DNA from 3 places in the Paraburkholderia sp. FW306-02-B genome. Region 1 is predicted to be linked to each of the others. Evidence: predicted binding sites of a transcription regulator. Region 1 holds the regulator's gene; each other region holds the start of a gene.

Region 1 (7,005 bases):
CCACGCGCGGGTTGAGCAGCATGCCGGTGGTCACGAAGAACAAACCCAGCAGCACGTCCCGAAACGGCTTGATGTCTTCTTCCACCTGATGCCGGTATGGCGTTTCGGCGATCAACATGCCGGCGATAAACGCGCCGAGCGCCAGCGAGAGGCCGAATTTGTCCGTGATAAACGCGGCGCCGAGCGTCACCAGCAGCAGATTGAGAATGAACAATTCCTGAGAACGGCGCCGCGCCACCACGTTGAACCAGCGCGTCATGAAGCGCTGACCCACGATCAACAGCAACGCCAACGCCACGACGATCTTGATCGCCGCCACCCCGAGCGCACTGACGAGGTCTTTCGAATCGCCGCCCAACGCCGAGATGACGATCAACAGCGGCACCACCGCCAGATCCTGGAACAGCAGCACGCCGAAGATATTGCGGCCGTGCTCGGTTTCGATTTCGAGCCGCTCCGCAAGCATCTTGCTGACGATCGCCGTCGACGACATTGCCAGCGCGCCGCCCAGCGCCACGCTCGCCTGCCACGTGATGTGCACCCAGCGCTCAAGCGCGAAGCCGAGCGACACCGCTACCGCGATCGTGCCGAGCACCTGCAACAGGCCGAGGCCGAATACCAGCGTACGCATCGAGCGCAGTTTGGACAGCGAAAACTCCAGCCCGATCGAGAACATCAGGAACACGACGCCGAATTCGGCGAGATTCTGCGCGCCGACCGAATCGGGAATCAGACCGAACGCGTGCGGACCCACGACGATGCCGACCGTCAGATAGCCGAGCATCGGCGGAAGATTCAGAAAGCGAAAGAGCACCACGCCCACCACTGAAGCCAGCAGCAGGAACAGCGTCATTTCGAGCGGGGAAATCATCGGAAAAAACGCATGGGTAAAACGTCCTCGTTCGTCAGCGGAACCGCGCACGCAAAGCGCCGTGCGACAAGGTTGAGGGGCCGGTAAAGGCAGCGACTTGGCACAGCAGGCCCGGCGCGGCGAACAAGCGCCTTTGCTATACTCCGCGCATGATAGCGAAAATCAATGGCGACCGGGCACTCGCGCTCGCTCGTGACGTGCTCGACATCGAAGCGGACGCCGTGCGCGCGCTTCGCGATCAACTCGACGATGGTTTCGTCGGGGCGGTCGATTTCATCCTGGGTTGCCGTGGACGCGTAGTCGTTTCCGGCATCGGCAAATCGGGGCACGTGGCCCGCAAGCTGGCGGCCACGCTCGCCAGCACCGGCACACCGGCATTCTTCGTCCACCCCGCGGAAGCCAGTCACGGCGACCTCGGCATGATCACCGCCGACGACGTCTTCGTCGCGTTGTCGAATTCCGGCGAAACCGAGGAACTGGTGTCCATTCTGCCGCTGATCAAGCGCATGGGCGCAAAACTGATCGCGATGACGGGTCGGCCGTCCTCGAGTCTCGCCCAACTGGCCGACGTGCATCTGAATTCCGGCGTGTCGAAAGAAGCATGTCCGCTGAATCTTGCGCCGACCGCCAGCACCACCGCCGCGCTCGCGCTCGGCGATGCGCTCGCGGTCGCCGTGCTGGATGCGCGCGGTTTCGGTTCGGACGACTTTGCCCGCTCGCATCCGGGCGGCGCGCTCGGCCGCCGCCTGCTCACTTACGTACGCGACGTGATGCGCACCGGCGACCAGGTGCCGAAGGTGACACCCGAGGCCACCGTACGCGACGCGCTGTTCCAGTTGACCGCCAAACGCATGGGCATGACGGCGATCATCGATCACGAAGGGCGCGTCGCCGGCATTTTCACCGACGGCGACTTGCGCCGCGTGCTCGAACGCAGCGGCGATTTCCGCGATTTGCCGATCGCCTCGGTGATGACCGCCGGCCCGCGCACCATCGGCCCGGACCAACTCGCCGTGGAAGCGGTGGAACTGATGGAGCGCCACCGGATCAATCAGATGCTGGTCGTCGACGAAGCAGGCAAGCTGATCGGCGCACTCAACATGCACGATCTGTTCTCGAAGAAGGTGATCTGATGGCCGCCGCGCCCCTTACCGCCACCGAACGCGCAAGCCGCGTCAAGCTGATGATTTTCGACGTCGACGGCGTGCTGACCGACGGCGGCCTGCTGTTTACGGCGGAAGGCGACACGATGAAGGCGTTCAACTCGATGGACGGCCACGGCATGAAGCTGCTGCGCGAGGCCGGCATCGAAACGGCGATCATCACCGGCCGCAAGTCGGGTATCGTCGCGGCGCGGGCGAAGGAAATGCACATCACCCATGTCTATCAGGGCGTGCAAGACAAACCCCAAGCGTTCGCGGACCTGCTGAAGCAAACCGGCATGACGCCGGAAGAATGCGGCTACATGGGCGACGACTGGGTCGATCTCGGCGTGATGCTGAAGGTCGGTTTCGCCGCGGCGCCGGCCAATTCGCATCCTGAAGTGATCGCCCGCGCCCACTGGGTGAGCGAAGCGCGTGGCGGTCACGGAGCGGCGCGCGAAGTCTGCGACACGTTGCTGCGCGCGCAGCACAAATACGAGGCGCTTCTCGCGGCTGCCTGCAGCGGCGAACAGCGAGGCCTCGTCGGATGAACCAGTTCCGCCTGACCTCACTGATTCCGCTCGTTGCAATGGCGGCGCTCGCCGGCATCACGTGGTGGCTGCTGCAAGCCACCATGCCGCGGCAAAACGAAGGCGTGGCGCGCCCGAAGGAGCACACGCCCGACTACTTCGCGGACAACTTCTCGGTTTCCGAACTCGACCAGTCGGGCTCGACGCAATACCGCCTGACCGCAACGCACCTGATCCATTACGAAGACGACGAACTGAGCGATCTGGTCAAGCCGGCCATGCGCGCCTTCCAGCCGGGCAAGCCGATCGTCACCGCGACCGGCGACACCGGCAAGGTGAACGGCGATGCCTCGATCGTGGATCTGTACGACAACGCGCGCATTCTGCGGGTGGCCGGCAACGGCGATCCGCAGATGCAAGCGGATTCGCAGCATTTCAGGGTGCTGGTCAACGACGATGTGATCGAGACCGAAAAGCCGGTTAAACTTCAGCGCGGCATGTCTGTGATGACAGCCAGCGGCATGAACTACAACAACGTCACCCGGGTTATGCAGCTGTTCGGCAACGTGCGCGGCGCGATCGCCGCGTCCGAAGGCTCCGCCAGCTCGCCCAGGCAACCCGGGTAATCCATTCCAGGCGTGACTGCATGAACGAATCGTTCCCCCGTTTTGATACCGGCCGCTCGCGTACCCTGTCCGCGTGCCGCGCCGGACTCGCTGCGCTCTTTGTCGCGTTGCCGCTCGCCGGCTTCGCGCCGCTTGCGCACGCGGATCGCGCCGACAAGGACAAGCCGCTGAATATCGAAGCGGACAACATGACTTACGACGACCTGAAGCAGGTCAACATCTTCACCGGCCACGTGGTTGCGACCAAGGGCACGATCGTGATCAAGGCCGATCGCGTCGAAGTCACGCAAGACCCGCAGGGCTATCAGTACGCCACCGGCACTTCGTCGGGCGGCAATCTGTCGTATTTCCGCCAGAAACGCGAAGGCCTCGACGAATACATTGACGGCACGGCAATCCGCATCGACTACGACGGCAAGCAGGATCTGACCACGCTGACCACCAACGCCACCGTGAAACGCCTGCAAGGCCTGTCCACGGTCATGGACCAGGTGCACGGCAGCGTCATCACGTATGACGGCCAGAGCGACTTCTACACTGCGAAGGCGGGCAAGGATGTCGCCGGCCCGGGCAATCCGAACGGCCGCGTGCGCGCCATGCTGTCGCCGCGCAACGGCGGCGCCGCGCCGCTGAACGGCGCATCGGCCACGCTCGCGCCGTCCACCACGATCCAGGGAGCGCCGAACCAGTGAGCACCTCCGCGTCCCTCCCCAATCGCAAGCCGGCCGGCACCAGCAGTTCGCTGGCGGTCCGTAACCTGAAAAAACGTTACGGCTCGCGCACTGTCGTCAAAGATGTATCGCTCGACGTCAAAAGCGGCGAAGTGGTCGGTCTGCTTGGCCCCAACGGCGCCGGCAAGACCACCTCGTTTTATATGATCGTCGGCCTCGTGCCGCTCGATGCGGGCGAAATCGATCTGGACGGCAAGTCGATCAGCTTGCTGCCGATTCATAAGCGCGCATCGCTGGGTTTGTCATATCTGCCGCAGGAAGCTTCGGTGTTCCGCAAGCTCACCGTCGAAGAAAACATTCGCGCGGTGCTGGAATTGCAGCACGAAGACAACGGCAAGCGGCTCTCGAAAGACGCCATTACCAGCCGCACCGAAGCGTTGCTCGACGAACTGCAGATCGCTCACCTACGCGAGAATCCGGCGTTGTCGCTGTCGGGCGGCGAGCGGCGCCGGGTTGAAATCGCGCGCGCGCTGGCCACCAATCCGAGTTTCATTCTGCTCGACGAACCGTTCGCGGGTGTCGATCCGATAGCGGTTCTGGAAATCCAGAAGATCGTCAAGTTCCTGAAACAGCGCAATATCGGCGTGCTCATCACCGACCACAACGTGCGCGAAACGCTCGGCATCTGCGATCACGCATACATCATCAGCGACGGCAGCGTGCTGGCTGCCGGTGCGCCAAGCGACATCATCGAAAATGAAAGCGTGCGGCGTGTCTATCTGGGCGAACACTTCCGCATGTAAGTACACAAAGGATTGCCGGCGGAGCGAACGCGCATCATCCGCCGGCCCCTTTGCGGCAGCCGCACATCCGCACTTTTGACCTGGGCCGTCCCGCGCCCGGCGCTGCCGAAAACCGGCGCACGCGTTATTGCGAATGTCGCAAGGTATCGCGGTCGTGGCAAACTCTCTACAATGAATCTCAACTTGCCATGAAAGCCAGCCTCCAACTCCGCCTATCGCAGCATCTTGCGCTGACCCCGCAACTGCAGCAGTCCATCCGGCTGCTTCAGCTGTCTACGCTCGAACTGCAGCAGGAAGTCGCAATGGCGATCTCGCAGAATCCGCTCCTCGAGAACGAGGACGACTGGATCGCGAGTCCCCTGCGCGTGGCGGCCGACGGCTCGCTGATCGCCCAGGCGCCCAACTCCTCGGCGCCGCCCGACCAGATGGGGGGCAATACGTCGTCCTCGTCCACCAGCAGCAGCGAGCGCGCCGAGAACGGCGAGCCGCAGGGCGTCGACGAATATAACGGCCTCGCGGGAGAGGGTAACGGCGACGCGTCGCAATGGAATCTCGACGACTACGGCCGCTCCGGCAACGCGTCGGACGACGACGATCTGCCGCCGCTGCAAATCCACGAATCGAGCACCTCGCTGCGCGATCACCTGATGGCGCAATTGCGCGTTACCCAGGCGGGCCAGCGCGACCGCGCGCTGATCACCTTCCTGATCGAATCGCTTGACGACGACGGCTACCTCACCGCCACGCTGGACGAAGTGCTGGCCGACATGCCCGAAGAGCTCGAAGTCGACCTCGACGAGTTGAACGCCGCACTCGCGCTGCTGCATAGTTTCGACCCGGCGGGTGTCGGCGCGCGCTCCGCGTCCGAATGTCTCAAGCTACAGCTGCTGAGGCTCGACGGCTCGCCTACCCGCACGCTCGCGCTCGACATCGTTGCCCATCATCTGGAACTGCTCGCGGCGCGCGATTTCACGCGCCTGCGCAAACATCTGAAGGCCAGCGACGACGACCTGCGCGATGCGCATCTGTTGATACGCTCGCTCGAGCCGTTTCCCGGCGCGGCCTACGGCAAGGCGGAAGCGGACTATGTCGTGCCGGACATCATGGTGCGCAAAACGGCACAGGGCTGGCAGGCGGAACTGAACCCGGAAGTCGTGCCGAAGCTGCGGATCAACCATCTTTACGCGAATATTCTGCGCAATAACCGGGGCGATCCGGGCAGCGGATCGTTGCGCCAGCAACTGCAGGAAGCGCGCTGGCTGATCAAGAATATCCAGCAGCGGTTCGAGACGATCCTGAGGGTCGCGCAAGCTATTGTCGAACGTCAAAAGAGCTTTTTTGTGCACGGCGAAATTGCCATGCGCCCCTTGGTTTTGCGGGAAATTGCTGATACGCTGGGCCTACACGAGTCGACTGTCTCGCGTGTGACAACCGGTAAATACATGCTGACCCCATTCGGGACGCTTGAATTTAAGTACTTCTTCGGGTCACACGTCTCAACCGACACGGGCGGCGCGGCCTCCTCCACGGCGATTCGCGCGCTCATCAAGCAACTGATAGGAGCGGAAAACCCGAAATCTCCTCTTTCAGACAGCCGCATAGCCGAACTGCTGGCGGAACAGGGCTTCGTGGTCGCACGGCGTACCGTTGCGAAGTACCGCGAAGCGCTCAAGATTCCGGCAGTCAACCTGCGCAAGTCTCTGTAGCCCGTCGCCTCCCGCGGCGGGCATTTACCGGCCGCTCCGCAGTTGGCGGACAGGCCGGCCGATGCGACCTGCCAGAAGTCAGTCACCGGGGGGCGACTCAGGCAAGCCGACGATCGACCGGACCTACGTCATTGTGCGGAACAAGCGGCATCTAGCTTGGAGAAGCACTATGAATCTGCAGATCAGTGGACACCACCTCGAAGTAACGCCTGCGTTGCGCGAATACGTGATCACCAAACTGGATAGGGTGCTAAGACATTTTGATCAGGTCATCGACGGCAGTGTGGTCCTCTCGGTCGACAACCACAAGGAAAAGGAAAAGCGGCAAAAGGTTGAAATCAACCTGCATTTGAAGGGTAAAGATATCTTTGTCGAGAGCTGTGACAGCGACCTCTACGCTGCGATCGATCTGATGATCGACAAGCTCGACCGGCAAGTGATACGCCACAAAGATCGTCTGCAGGGCCATCAGCATGAGGCGATCAAGTACCAGCCGCTGGCGCCGCAAGTTGACGTGCCGCCGCAATAAGGAAAATTGGAAGGTTTTCCTTACCCAGCTAAACCGCCCGAAACCGGGCGGTTTTTCGTTTCTGGGCCACTCCCGGGTTGATCTTGGGCCGCTTTTGAAGCCCGTGCGAGCCCCGTCTCGGGCTGCG
Region 2 (7,005 bases), 2.1 Mb from region 1:
CGTGTACGAACCGCTCGGATCGGCGAACACCGGGACTTCGAACGGCGGGACCATCGCTTTGCGCGCGGTATCGAGCATGTCGGCGGCGAGCATCACGTCGCGTCCGCCGATGAAGATGCCGGTGCGTGACACACCCTTCGGACCGCGGGAAAAGATCGCGTCCTGAGTCAGGTTCGCGACCATCCCGGCGTCGACGCCGCAATACGGGACGATGACCTGGTAGCCGGCGTCGGCGGCCATGTTCACATCGAACGGACTGATTTGCGGCGTGGCCGTGAACATGTGCAGGATATAGGGCCTTTCAGTGGTTTCGGACATGGCAAGAGGCTCGTTTCAGGGGCGATCTCGTGGACGGCGCGAGGGAAGGGCTCGTGGGTCTGCGCGGACATCGATGACTGCGGGCGCCGCGCGCTTTCGCAGGCAGCCGGGTGGGGCCGTGCGGCATCATGCGGCGTCGATGCGCTGCCGCCGTGCGTCGGCCGGGCGGATCGTCGCGCCGCGATTGCGTCCCGCAACGATCGTGGATTCGATGTGCGGCATGCCGCGCGTTGCCTCGCGTGCAGCGGCGAGCGCGCTTTCCGCCTCGCGCGCATTCGCGACGATGGCAAAGCCTGTCGGCCCCCAGGAGGTCTGGCCGATGCCCGCAGTCTGTTGCGCGGCAACGGCGCGCAACGCTCGCTCGACATCGGGGCTCGCGAACACGCCGCCTTGCACCGGGGCGAAGTATTCGCCGATGGTCTGCTGCATTTCCGTCAGGCCGTGGGCGAAAGGCACGATATTGCGTTCCGCCGCGCCGGGCAGAATCCTCATCAGGACGAGATGGCAGAGATGCGCGGCGAGCTTCTGCGGGAACGGTGCGAGCGCGGCGAGGCCGCGGCGTTCTTCGGCGCCGTGCAAGCCCTCGCGGGCGTTGTCGCTCACGAGCAGGACGCGCCAGGCCTCCGGAAACGGCTGGCGCGCGAGCAGCGGCGGCATGCCCGGGTGCAGTTCGCCCGCCGGTCCGCCGTCCACCAGCAGGCCGCCGGAATCGAAGCCGAGGATGCCAATGCCGGAGCGGGCGCCGCGTCCAAGCAGGCTCGCGAGTTCGGTGCTGGTCGCGGTGTGGCCGAGCAGACGAACGAACGCCGTGCCGACCGCCAGCGCCAATTGCGTGCCTGACCCGAGGCCGGTGTGCGCACGCGGGGCATGGACTACCTCGATGGCAACCGGAGTCGGGTCGTAGGCTGCGTGAAGCCGTTCGAGACAGGTCGCGATGCGCTCGCGTTCCGCTTCAGTCACCGCGCCGTCGATCCGGTCGCGGTCCGCAAGCCGCGCTTCGACCCGGGTGCCGGCTCCGTCGATTGCGAGCCCGAGGCTGCCGAACGCGCGTCCAAGCGACGCGTTCGGATCGAGAAAACCCAGATGCAGGCGCGCGGGAGCGTCAACCGTCACGGCGGCCTGAGGCGGAAGGCGGCGAAGGTGAAGCTGCATCGCAAGTGTCCTTGTGTGTGCTCGACAGGGTTTGCCCGAAGGGCTGTCGCGAAAGCGGCCGCGCGATGTGGTGAAGTGGCGCGCCGGGCCACTTCAAGCAGAAGCCGTACCAGGCGCGCGTAGCGGCTGTCGCCTCTGCCTGACGCCGCCGTTGCGGCCGAGGTTTTTCCCGCTCGTCTTGTCCCGCTGTGTATCAGGGATGCGGTCGACGCTTTGTGCCGCCGAAGGGGCACTGTGTCACCTGTGCGCCGCACTGAACGAAGGGGATGCGCCGCCCGGGCTTGAACAGCCTTAAGCGGTTTTCGGCGCGTCGTACTTGATGTAGCGGAAGCGCTGGTCGTCGGTTGGCGTGCCTTCGAGCGGGCCGCCTTCGAGCCCGGGTTGCCATTGAATGAACGATTCGATCTTCGTGGCGAGCGCGAAGTCCTTGTCCGTGACGCCCTTCGCGGAATGGGTCTTCAGCTTTACGGTCACGAATGCGTAGGAGACCGTCAGATCGGGGTGATGCCATGCGGCTTCCGCAAGGTGACCGACGGCGTTTACCACCATCAATGTGCCTTTCCAGCCTTCGGTTCGATATTTGCGCCGCAGCCAGCCGTCTTCCAGATACCAGTGCTGTAGCGGGCCGACGAGACGTTGCTGGATCTCCTCATCGGAATAGACCTGCTCTGCGTTTGCCATGACCGTTGCTCCGCGCGTGCTGGAACTTCATCACGCTGCAAGTGATGGGCCAGTTGTGCGGTGCAGCCTGAGCCCACGCGTTCTCATGGCCTGACTCGTGACGGACACGCTTCGTATCGCGGAATGACACAGTATGTGCCGTGTCCCGCGGCGCAGCCGGACACGGCCGTTACGCAGGCGCGCTCGATCGTGAGTGCTGCGAAGGAGCGCGGTACGCCGCGCGGCGTGTGCGGACAAGCTTGTCGCGGCGCACGGACAGAACGGCAGTTCGATTCCGGCATGGAATATGCGTTGGCCGTTCATGCGCCGCAAAGCCCGGCATCGATCGGGAAAGGGCGCTGATCGTTACCTGCATTCGAGGAGGCGCGCCCGATGCGACGAGGTAGCGTGGGTCATTCGTGAGTTGAACAGCAAGACAATTCTGGAGGAGACATGAACTTACGCACCATGGTTCTTGGGCTCGCGATCCTCGCGTCGGCAGCCTTGAGCTCTATCGTTGCACAGGCCGATTCGCAGCTGGACGGGCTCATCAAAAATCCATCTAACTGGGCGGCTCAGGCGGGCGATTATGCGAATCACCGCTACAGTCCACTCAAGCAGATCAACGAAAACAATGTCGGCAAACTGCAGGTCGCATGGACCATGTCGACCGGCGTGCTGCGCGGCCACGAAGGCGCGCCGCTCGTGATCGGCGACACCATGTATATCCACTCGCCGTTTCCCAACAAGGTCATCGCGATCAACCTGAAGGATCAGACGTTCATCTGGCAGTACCAGCCGAAGCAGGACGACCAGGTGGTATCCGTGATGTGTTGCGATACCGTCAACCGCGGGCTGGCGTACGGCGACGGCAAGATCTTCCTGCAACAGGCCGATACGAAACTCGTCGCGTTGAACGCGAAGACCGGCGACGTCGTCTGGACCGCGCAGAACGGCAATCCGAAGGCGGGTGAAACCAACACCAATGCGCCGCACGTATTCGGCGACAAGGTGCTGACCGGCATCTCGGGCGGCGAATTCGGTGTGCGCGGGCGTCTCATCGCGTACGACATCAAGACCGGCAAACCGGTCTGGACAGCGTACAGCACGGGTCCCGACAAGGACATGCTGCTGAACCCCGACAAGACGATGACCTATGCCGACGGCAAGATGGTGCCGGTCGGCGCGGACTCGTCGCTCAAGTCCTGGAAGGGGGACCAGTGGAAGCTGGGCGGTGGGACCACGTGGGGCTGGTATGCGTGGGATCCGAAACTCAACCTTGTCTATTACGGCACCGGCAATCCGGGTACGTGGAATCCGACGCAACGTCCGGGCGACAACAAATGGTCGCTGTCGATCTTCGCGCGCGATCTGAACACCGGTGAAGCCAAATGGGTCTACCAGATGACGCCGCACGACGAGTGGGACTACGACGGCGTCAATGAAATGATCCTGTCGGACCTGACGATCGACGGCAAGAAGGTCCCCGCCATCGTTCACTTCGACCGTAACGGTTTCGGCTATACGTTGAATCGCGCAACCGGACAACTGCTCGTCGCACAGAAGTTCGATCCGGCGGTGAACTGGGCCGACCGCGTCGACCTGAAGAGCGGCCTGCCGATCCGCAACGCGGCTTATTCGACCCAGGCGGCCGGCTCCGATCACAACGTGAAGGGCATCTGTCCGGCGGCGCTCGGTTCAAAAGACCAGCAACCGGCTGCGTACGACCCGGCGACGAGCCTCTTCCTCGTGCCGACCAATCACGTCTGCATGGACTACGAGCCGTTCGACGTCGACTACGTATCCGGTCAGCCGTATGTCGGCGCCACGCTGTCGATGTATCCGGGGCCCAACGACAACAACTCGATGGGTAACTTCATCGCCTGGGATGCGGCCAGGGGCAAGATCGTCTGGTCGAAGCCGGAGCGGTTCTCGGTGTGGTCCGGCGCGCTGGCCACCGCTGGCGGCGTCGTGTTCTACGGCACGCTCGAAGGCTACATCAAGGCGGTCCGTATCAAGGACGGCAAGGAACTGTGGCGCTTCAAGACGCCGTCGGGGATTATCGGCAACGTCTTTACCTACGAGTATCAGGGCAAGCAGTTCATCGGCATCTACTCAGGCATCGGCGGCTGGGCCGGCATCGGCATGGCGGCTGGCCTGCAGAAGTCGACCGAAGGGCTGGGCGCGGTCGGCGGTTATCGTGAGCTTGCGAAGTACACGGCGTTGGGCGGCACGCTCTTTGTGTTTGCCGTTCCCGGCGGCAACAGCTGAAGGGCCGGGCCACACTGAAACGCGCGGTCGGCACCCCTTGGCATAGGGGCGCCCGGCCGGCAGCGTAGTCAGCCATGCGAATCATCCGGCCCGCGCCCGTTTTGCGGATGCATCGATGACATGCATCGGGGCGCAGCCTCTATGGAAGGAGACATGTGCATGAAAGGCAGATCAATCTTGTTGCGGGCGGCGCTGCCCGTCGCATTCGTCGTGCTACCTGCTGCATACGCCCAAAACAATCCTCAGGTTGCCCAGGTCGCATACAAGGTGGTCGACGGCAGCAAGGTCGACAGTAATACGCTGCAAGGATGGCGGACATGGCGTGCGCTCGATTGCGAACGCTGCCACGGCGCGCAGCAGCAGGGGCTCGTCGGGCCGTCGCTCGTCGACGCATTCAGGTCGCTGGACAAGAACGAGTTCCATCGGACGGTTTTCGGCGGGCGCGTGGACAAGGGTATGCCCGACTTCAGTTCGAGCCAGATGATGCAAAAGAACTGGGAGAACCTCTACGCCTATCTGAAAGGACGCTCCGATGGCCAGATCAAGCCGGGCGATCTGCAGGCCATCGACGCGAAATAACGCCCGCGCCGCTATTCTTTCGGAGATTTTCGATGCGTCATGGCAAACGAATGTCCGCGCACCTCGTGCTCGTGGCCGCCGCGCTGTGCTACGCGGCGCTGGCGAGCGCCGCGGTGCGCGCCGAAGGCGAGGCACTGCCCAATAACGACGGCGCCGACGGCGTACTCAGAGTGTGTGCCGACCCGAACAACATGCCGTTGTCCAACAGCAAAGGCGAGGGCTACGAGAACCGGATCGCGAGCCAGATGGCGAGCGACTTCGGCTACAAGCTCGAGTACACCTTTTTTCCGCAGCGCATGGGCTTCGTGCGCCACACGTTGCGCGAGAAGGAGCCGGATACCGGGCGCTACAAATGCGACCTGATCATCGGCGTGCCGAAGGGCTATGACATGACCTCGACGACGCAGCCGTATTTGCGCTCCACGTATGCGATGGTGTTCGCGAAACGTCCCGAGCTGGCCGGCATCGATACGCCGGACGACCTGCTCAAGCTGCCGCCCGACCAGTTGCACAAGCTGCGCTTCGGCATCTTTTCGCAGACCCCCGCGGTCGACTGGCTGCTCAGTCACGACCTGATCGATCAGGCGGTCTCGTATCAGGTGCAAAGCGGCGACCCGCAGGAATATCCCGGCCAGATGATCGAACAGGACCTGCGCGCGGGCAAGGTCGATGTGGTGTTTCTGTGGGGGCCGATTGCGGGTTACTTCGCCAGGCGTGCCGGCGATACCGTGAAGCTCGTGCCGTTCCCGGCGACGCCTGGCATCCGTTTCGACTATACGATCTCGATGGGTGTGCGCTATGGCGAAAAAGCGTGGAAGGACAAGGTCGATCAATGGATCGGCGCGAACCACGACAAGATCGACAGCATCCTCACGAGCTACGAGGTGCCGCTTCTGAAGCCCGTCGACGCGCCGGCGGCCAGGCCAGCGGATGCATCGCCATGAGGGGAGCGCCCTGGCGGTTTTGCCGCGGCTGGCTTCGGGTGTTCGCGACACGCGTCGCGTGCTTCATGTGCTTCACGTGCATCGCCTGTGTGATACCGGCCGCCGCGCGCGCTGCGGGAACCGACGACATCACGCCTGCCGAACGGCTAATCTTCACCACGGATCATCTGCACGGCATCGAGCCGCAAACGGAACTCGACTACACGGTGCTCAGATCGGACCAGCCGGCGCACAGCGCGGACCTGGTCAGGGTGCTGGTGGTCAGCCGGGACAACGCCAAAGGGGACGCTCAGGTGTCGGATCACAGCGGCGGGGTACCGCTGCCGAATGCCGGATTGCAATGCAATCCCGTGATCATCTATTTCCTGGAGCGCGACATCACGGAGATGGAGCGCCTGACCGGCGGCCAGCGCCGCTATTTCCAGCAGCGCTTGCGGCTCGCGCTCGCCGCGGGGCCGCGCATCGAGACGGTGACGAGCCAGATCGGCGGCAAGCCCGTGACGGCGCGGCAGATCGTCGTGCAGCCGTACCTGGGCGATCCGAATGCGGAACGCTTCGCTCAATATACCGGCAAGCGCTACACGTTTTTGATTGCCGATACGTTGCCGGGCCAGGTTGCATTGATCCGCACCGACGTGCCCGGTGCGAACAACGATTTCACCCACCCGTTGCGGACCGAGACGCTGAGCTTTCAGGCGGTGGTGCACAAGCTGTCACCACCGCCCGATGCACCCGTGAAGCCGTCCAACGCGCCTCGGGCGAGCCGTTAGTTAGCGCCCGGCCCGGTCTGGCGGGCGCTGTTCGCTGTCTGTTTTCCTTTAACCGCTTCCATTCGATCTGGAGCCCAGGCATGTTGATCGACACACAAGACTACGCACCGAAACTCATGGATGCCATCGGCAAACTCGGTGCCGCCTCGCCGGCCACGCTTGCGGGTTTCGAGGCGCTCGACGGCGCCGCAGCCCGCAGCGGCAAGCTCGACGCCAAAACCCGCGAACTGATTGCGCTTGCTGTCGCCGTCACTACGCGCTGCGACGGCTGCATTGCGCTGCACAGCGCCGCTGCCGCCAAGGCGGGGGCG
Region 3 (7,005 bases), on a different contig from region 1:
GCGCGGTGCTGTTGCGCAGTAGCCAGAGCGTGAGAAGACCCGCGACGATGCCCAGCAGGCCGACTGAAAACGGCGTCGCCGAACGCGGCCGCTGATCTTGAGCGTGCGCAACGGTATCGAAGGTGGAGTTCACGTCATCCTCGTATTCATGACATAGAAGGCGGCCGGGCTTTTGATTTTTTAAGGCCCGGCCGCTGTGCCGAAGTACCGCTTATTTGCTGGGAGTGCCGTCGAGCAATCCGCTGACAAGATTCGTCACCGGCGCCAGTAGACCCGTGCTTGCCGAACCGCTGCCGGTACCCGTGCCAGCACTGCCGGTCAGTCCGCTAACGAGACCCGTGACGGGGGCAAGCGGTGAGCCCTTGTTGCCGGAGGTGCCGCTTACCGTCGAGGTCAATCCGCTAACCAGACCGGTGACTGGTGCGAGCGGCGAGCCTTGGGCCGAAGTGCCGCCCAGTGTCGAGGTCAGCGTAGTGACGAGGCCGGTGACCGGCGCGAGCGGGCTCCCGGCGCCCGACGTGCCGCCGGCCGAACCTGATTTGCCGAGTAGCCCGGTGATGGGAGCCAGCGGGTTGGCCGAGCCGGAACTGCCGCCGGGCGATCCGAGATTGCCGATCAACCCTGTCAGCGGCGGGATCGTTACGCTGCCGCTTGCTGTGCCGCTTGCTGTGCCGCCGAGTCCGCCGAGCGGACCGAGAAGGCCTGTGATCGGCGCGAGCGGGTTAGTGGTTGCGCCGGTGAGCAGTTCGCCGGTGCTCGTGACTGTCTTGCCCGACTGGCTGACGGCGCCACCGACGTCTTTGCCGACCTGATTGCCCGTGGTGCCCGACAGTTTCACGCCGGCCGAATCGATCCCGTTGCCGACGGTGCTGAGCAGATTATTGAGCGGTGCGCCCAGACCTGTGGTGTTGCCGATGGACTGCGTCGTGTTCGAGACCGCCAGGGTGATCGGGTTGATGACAGAGCTTAGTTGCGTCTCGACCTGCTGAACCGGCGCACTGGTGAGCGCCGAGTTCAAGCCGGAGCCGACCGCGACGACGCCCTTGCCCGCACTGCCGACGACGCTGCCCAGCGTCGAGGTGACCGGCGCGAGCGGCGACAGCGGCCCGGTTCCAAGACTCGACACGACGCCGCCGACCGCGGTGACGGCTGCGCCCGCATTTGAAACGACGCCGGATGTGGGGGGCAGGGTCGGGTCGAGCGGATTGGTCGAGCTGCCGAGCGTGCCGAGGCCTGCGGCCGTACCGTTGCCTAACACGTTGACGCCATTGCCGAGATCGGTGATGGCAGCGCCGAGATTGGCGGTCGTTGCGCTGTTGACACCGGGCACTGAAGTGCCGGTGACCGTGGTGCCCGTATCGATGACTGCCGTGCCCACCGCGGTGATGAGGTTGCTGGCTTGAGTGACGACGTTGCCGATTGGGGTGGAGGACGTACCCGAAGTACCCGACGACGTGCCCGACGAAGTGCCTGACGACGTACCCGACGAAGTGCCTGACGACGTACCCGACGAAGTGCCTGACGACGTACCCGACGAAGTGCCTGACGACGTACCCGACGAAGTGCCTGACGACGTACCCGACGACGTGCCTGACGACGTACCCGACGACGTACCCGACGACGTGCCTGACGACGTACCCGACGACGTGCCTGACGACGTACCCGACGACGTGCCTGACGACGTACCCGACGACGTGCCTGACGACGTACCCGACGAAGTGCCCGACGAAGTACCCGACGAAGTACCCGACGAGCTGCTCGAAGTCCCTGACCCCGACGTGCCGCCCAGTCCGCCACCACCCAGCCCGCTAGGGGTATGGACGGTTGATCCGCAACCGTAGAGCGCGAGTAAAGCAGACGTCGCAACGGCGATAGCCGTCCGACCGACGAAGTTTTGCATGATGTCCCCGTAGAAGTGCTGTTGGCGGACCATCTAAGCAAGTTGTAGGCCAAGTGCTGAATATGGCGCAATTTTAATGATTAATTGTATTTATATTTACTACTTTTTAATGGATAGGAATTTAAATCTAAATTAACGCGATTTATCCTCGATTGATGACCCGTGTTCCCGCCGGTGCTACGTAACGTCTCTGGCGAACGTAACGGTTAGCAAGGGTTGGCGCCTACGGATTGACTTCGCTTGAACCCGTTGCCGATTTAAACGGTTCGCGTGCAGGTCGACGCCACCGAACCCTCGAAGGGGCGCGCACGCGCATTGCGTCACACACGCATTCCGATCCCCACTATCATCTTCGGCACATTCGCGGGAACCGGCTGATGCGCGGTTTGCGAACCGTGTCCCGGCCGTTCGTTCTCAAGATAATTGCCGCGCTGTTTCCGAAGTAACGGCCCAAAACGCCCGTCCCCGGTCAACTGGACTGGAACGCTAAGAGGAGCATGCAATGTCAGCAATCCAGAATATCAAGAAGATGTTTGTGCTGATGCTGGAGAACCGTTCATACGACAACATCTTCGGCTGGTCGGACCTGCGTGGCTGGACCCCGAACGGCGTCGCGACGCAAGCGGATGGCCTGCTCGGCAAGCCGCCGTTCCAGAGCACCGACGCGAGCGGCCATGCCTATACGATTGCACAAGGTGCACCATTCCGGCTCGCGTTCGACCCGGGCCATGAGTTCACCGATACGCTGGTGCAGTCGTGCGGCGGGACCGATGCCCGGCACTTCATGGCAAACGCCGTAACCGACTCCGCCGTTCTGCAGGATGGCCTTTACCCGCCACCGGCGACCGGCACGAACGATCTGGGATTTGCCTGCGACCTCGGCGCGCATGGCTACGACATCGCGACGGGCCTGCGCGCGCTCACACCGGATCAGCTCCCCGTGCTCAACTTCCTCGCGCAACAGTTTGCGGTCTGCGACCGCTGGTTTTCGTCGATGCCTGGCCCGACATGGCCGAACCGTTTCTTCGCGTTGGCTGGAACGTCGTGGGGACTCGATCATTCCCCGAGCAACCCCGACTCGATCATTTCGAGCCTGTTCGACGGCGCGAAGTTCGGCAACGGCCGCGACTCGTTGCTCACGCGGCTGGCGCCCACACAATGGCTGGTCTCGCACGGCGACATACCCCAGTCATGGGCGCTGAAGGGTGTCGACGCCTACCCGTCGAACTTCCTGACTCATGCTGATCTGTTCGCGAGTCTGGCGAGCGGCAACGTGGATGCGAGTTTCGTCTTTATCGAACCTGCCTACGATCCGATAAGCAACTTTCGCAATGGCGAGTCGATGCATCCGTGCGGCGATGTACGCAGCGGCGACGCGTTAGTCGAGCGCGTATACAACGCCATCAGGACCTCGCCTTACTGGGAAGAAAGCGTGCTGCTCATTCTGTTCGACGAGCACGGCGGCTTTTTCGATCACGTCGTTCCGCACCCGGCGGTGGTGTCCGGCATGCCGGCGCTTGCGCCGGTTGCGCCCACCGGGTTGACGAAGCGCGGCTTCCGCTTCGATCGCTATGGCTTTCGCGTTCCGGCTGTCGTCGTTTCGCCCTATGTGAAGCAGGCGACGGTCGACCATACGTTCTACGACCATCTGTCGATGGCGAAGACGCTCGCGAAGATTGTCCCGCACACGGATTCGCCGCTACTCGACACGCAGCGTTTCGCGGATGCGGCCGATCTCTCGGCTTTGTTCGTGTTAAGTCAGCCGCGCAAGGCGGACGAAATTCACGCCTGTCCACATGCGTTGCCCGTCGCACCACCCGCAACAGTCGCCACGGCCAATAACAGCGCGGTAGCGTTCAACTCGCTGAACTGGCCGGTCAAATCGATTTATGCCGGAGCGTGAGTAGCGGTCGGGGTCGACCAAGGCGCGTGCTGATTAATTCTGCCTTGGCTGAATAAAGCAGGGGGATTTCAACTCCGGTTAGCGAATGAGAGAGGTCCTCGCGCGCGTCCTTCATCAGGGACCGGGCCAACTACCGTACCAACCTTGCTTGATTCGGTTCGGATACTACAGACCGCATGGCAAACGAAAGCCAAGTCTGAACCGGCTACACTTGCAGAAGCATTCCCTCACGCGAGTGCTTGCGAGTGACCGCTCGCGAGGCACAGGCGGCCAAACAACTCCGGGATTGCGATTCGATGACTATCCGTGTCAGCAGGCACGGCTCACGTGCCGCTTCATGCCGCCACCTTCAATAAAGAAAGGTCCACGTCACACGCGGGGAGCGCGTGCGCGAAAATGTGCCGGGTGGTTTTCGGTGGATACAGCATGCGCGTCCGGGCGCGCTTGACGATCTCTTCCCCATCGACGCAGTACCCAATGCGCCGTGCCTCTACCGCCACCTGCGCATAGTCGAGCATCACGCACGGAACGCGCGACAACTCGAGTCTCTTCGCCGCAGCCAGCCTATGATGACCGTCCATCACGGCAAGGCTCCGTTGTTCGAGCACGATCGGTGTGGTCCAACGGCCGCTGCTCGAAATGCTCTCAATGACCTCTAGCACACGTGCTTCGATATGCTGCTCGTTCGGCAAAATCAATTCGGTTGAAATCAGTCGAATCGGCCAGTCGGAATGCATGGTCGGCGTCCTTTTAAATTGGAGATGGCTGTGCAAATTGCGACGTTCAGGTGAAAAAGCGTCCGGCGAGCGCACACAGATCGGTGGCAGGAAATGTGCGTGGGTAAAGTGCGTGTGCTGCTTCGGCCAGCACCGCTTCGCGTGCGATCGGACCGAACGACTCGATCCAGTGATCGCCTACACGGATTACGCGTGCCTGACGCACGGCATTCAGATGCTGCCAGACCGGGTTCGATTCGAAGGCTTCGGTAGGACCATCGTCGTAGACGAAGATCAGTTGCGGATCGGCGAGCAGCATCGTCTCGAGACTTATCTGGAACGCAGTGTTCTCACGGTGTGCCGGCATCGGGTTGTGCCCGGCGGCATTGACTCCCCCGATTGCGTTCAGCAACGAGCAGGTCATGTTCTCGTCGTAGAACGCCCAGGGCGCGGTACCGGTGCCCCAGATGAAGAGGTAGCGTGGCGGCGCTGTGTTACGCGGGACGCCGGCACGATAGCGCGCGAGCGTCTGGGCAAAGCGCTGGTTCAGTTGCAACGCCGCGCGTTGTTTGCCTAGCGCCGCACCGACCAGCGCAATGCTGCGGTCGCTGTCGTCGAAGGTTTCGAGGTCGAGCGCAAGGTACGGGGCAATCCGTTCGAGTCGCGCGGCATGAGCTTCTGTGTAGCGACGCATGGCGATGATCAGATCGCAACGCGTACTCGCGAGCAGTTCAAGATTCGCCGATGCGCGCTGACCGAGATCGCGCACGCCGTCCATGCGCCCGCAGAGGTAAGCTGGTGTGCGCCCGCGCACGAGGAAGGTAGAGGCCACCGGCTTGATGCCGAGGGCTAGTCCGGTGTCGGCGCCGAAATAGGAGATTGTCGCCAGTCGCTGTGGCTGACGCTTGAAAGTCAACGTGTGACCGCGGTCATCCATTATGTTGCGCGGCGAATCACCCACACCGTTTATGCTGGCCGCACCTGCCGCACCTGCCGCACCTGCCGCACCTGCCGCACCTGCCGCACCTGCCGCACCTGCCGCACGGACGCTGAAACCGCCAGCCAGAACCGGAAGCACCAGCGCAATAGAGGTGCATACTCCGCGCCGCTTAAGATCGGTCATTCGACACCCGCGGCATCAACGGCACAACGTTGGGCGCCGACGCCGCTGTCGCCGAAGCGGGATAGCGCAGTGGATGGCACAGCGGAAAACCATCGGCGGCGCCGTCCAGAATCTGCGCTTGCACGCTGAACACATTGGCTAGAAGCGCGGGCGTCAGGACGTCGGCGGGCGTACCTTCCGCGACCAGGTGGCCGCCCAGCATGACCAGCGCGCGGTGGGCAAAGCGCATCGCCTGATTCAGATCGTGTAACGACATCACCAGTGTGAGGCCGTAGTCTTCGTTCAACTGCCGCAGCGTCTGCATCACTTCCAGCTGATGGCCCAGGTCGAGGTAAGTCGTCGGTTCGTCCAGCAGGAGGATGCCGGCCTTTTGCGCCAGTGCGAGTGCGATCCAGGCGCGCTGACGTTCGCCACCCGACAATGCGCCTAGCGAGCGGCCTCGTAATGGCGTAAGACCCGTGACATCGAGCGCCCAGTTCACCGCGTCGCGATCTTCACGCGACTCGCCGCCGAATATGCGCCGATGCGCGAAGCGGCCGTGCCGAACCAGTTCCTGCACCGTTAGCTCTTCAGGCACCTCCTGGGTTTGCCGCAGAAACGCCACGCGGCGCGCCAGTTGTTTGCGCGGCCATTTATGAAGCGCAACGCCGTCGAGCGTGACGCCGCCGTGACGCGGCGCTAGCAGGCCGGCGAGGCCGCGCAGCAGCGTGCTCTTGCCGCAACCGTTCGGCCCGAGCAGCGCGGTGACGCGGCCGCGCGGCAGCGCGATCGAGAGGCCATCGACCACGCGACGCGTGCCGTAACCGAGCGTGAGCTCGTCAGCGATCAGGGTCATTGAAGTCATCGGGATATGCGAGAGAGGAGCAACAGAAAGAGCGGCGCGCCGAGCGCCGCGGTTACCGCGCCGACGGGGATTTCCGCAGGCGAGAGCAGCGTGCGACCGGCCAGATCGGCGAGCGCGGTCAGTAGCGCGCCGAGCATGACGGCGATCGGGGCCTGCCGGCCCAACGTGCCGCCGACGGCGAGTCGCGCGGCATGTGGCACGATCAGCCCGACGAAAGCGATCGGCCCGGCGATGGCGATCGCTGAAGAGGCCGCGAAACCGGCGAACACCAGTGCGCCGAGCCGCCAGCGTTCGACCTCGACGCCGATGCTCGCGGCCGGATCGTCGCCGATCGCGAGAGCCTGCACGGCGGGTAAAACCAGCGGTAGTGACGCCAGTGTGACAAGCGTCCACGGCGCGAGCAGACGCACGTGCTCCCAGTCACGGCCGTACAGATTGCCGGACAGCCAGGTCAGCAGGACTTCGATCCGGCTCGAGCCCCAGCCGGCGAGGATCGTCATCGCAGCGGCATACAGCGTG

The links. Region 1 encodes sigma-54, which starts transcription at its own class of promoters, with help from an activator protein. Its sites were predicted from a motif close to TGGCANGNAANCTGCTTT; they were not measured.
Region 2: the regulator sigma-54 is predicted to act here: its motif matches at 2,427-2,444, upstream of AC3WOG_RS11600 (methanol/ethanol family PQQ-dependent dehydrogenase).
Region 3: the regulator sigma-54 is predicted to act here: its motif matches at 1,935-1,952, upstream of AC3WOG_RS33380 (collagen-like triple helix repeat-containing protein).

The regions. Positions count from the first base shown of each region.
Region 1 covers NZ_JBYSXZ010000001.1:480,465-487,469, reverse strand. Annotated here, with positions in the region: gene AC3WOG_RS02195 (monovalent cation:proton antiporter family protein) at 1-871, opposite strand, end outside; gene kdsD (arabinose 5-phosphate isomerase KdsD) at 1,021-2,004, shown strand; gene AC3WOG_RS02185 (KdsC family phosphatase) at 2,004-2,564, shown strand; gene lptC (LPS export ABC transporter periplasmic protein LptC) at 2,561-3,169, shown strand; gene lptA (lipopolysaccharide transport periplasmic protein LptA) at 3,190-3,861, shown strand; gene lptB (LPS export ABC transporter ATP-binding protein) at 3,858-4,643, shown strand; gene AC3WOG_RS02165 (RNA polymerase factor sigma-54) at 4,832-6,349, shown strand; gene hpf (ribosome hibernation-promoting factor, HPF/YfiA family) at 6,519-6,878, shown strand.
Region 2 covers NZ_JBYSXZ010000001.1:2,627,435-2,634,439, reverse strand. Annotated here, with positions in the region: gene AC3WOG_RS11615 (NAD(P)-dependent methylenetetrahydromethanopterin dehydrogenase) at 1-318, opposite strand, end outside; gene AC3WOG_RS11610 (beta-ribofuranosylaminobenzene 5'-phosphate synthase family protein) at 445-1,470, opposite strand; gene AC3WOG_RS11605 (4a-hydroxytetrahydrobiopterin dehydratase) at 1,762-2,151, opposite strand; gene AC3WOG_RS11600 (methanol/ethanol family PQQ-dependent dehydrogenase) at 2,584-4,401, shown strand; gene AC3WOG_RS11595 (c-type cytochrome) at 4,561-4,980, shown strand; gene AC3WOG_RS11590 (substrate-binding domain-containing protein) at 5,013-5,924, shown strand; gene AC3WOG_RS11585 (hypothetical protein) at 5,921-6,694, shown strand; gene AC3WOG_RS11580 (carboxymuconolactone decarboxylase family protein) at 6,811-7,005, shown strand, end outside.
Region 3 covers NZ_JBYSXZ010000002.1:2,686,995-2,693,999, reverse strand. Annotated here, with positions in the region: gene AC3WOG_RS33385 (methyltransferase family protein) at 1-133, opposite strand, end outside; gene AC3WOG_RS33380 (collagen-like triple helix repeat-containing protein) at 212-1,900, opposite strand; gene AC3WOG_RS33375 (alkaline phosphatase family protein) at 2,403-3,803, shown strand; gene AC3WOG_RS33370 (transcriptional regulator) at 4,139-4,540, opposite strand; gene AC3WOG_RS33365 (ABC transporter substrate-binding protein) at 4,587-5,456, opposite strand; gene AC3WOG_RS33360 (ABC transporter ATP-binding protein) at 5,629-6,486, opposite strand; gene AC3WOG_RS33355 (FecCD family ABC transporter permease) at 6,483-7,005, opposite strand, start outside.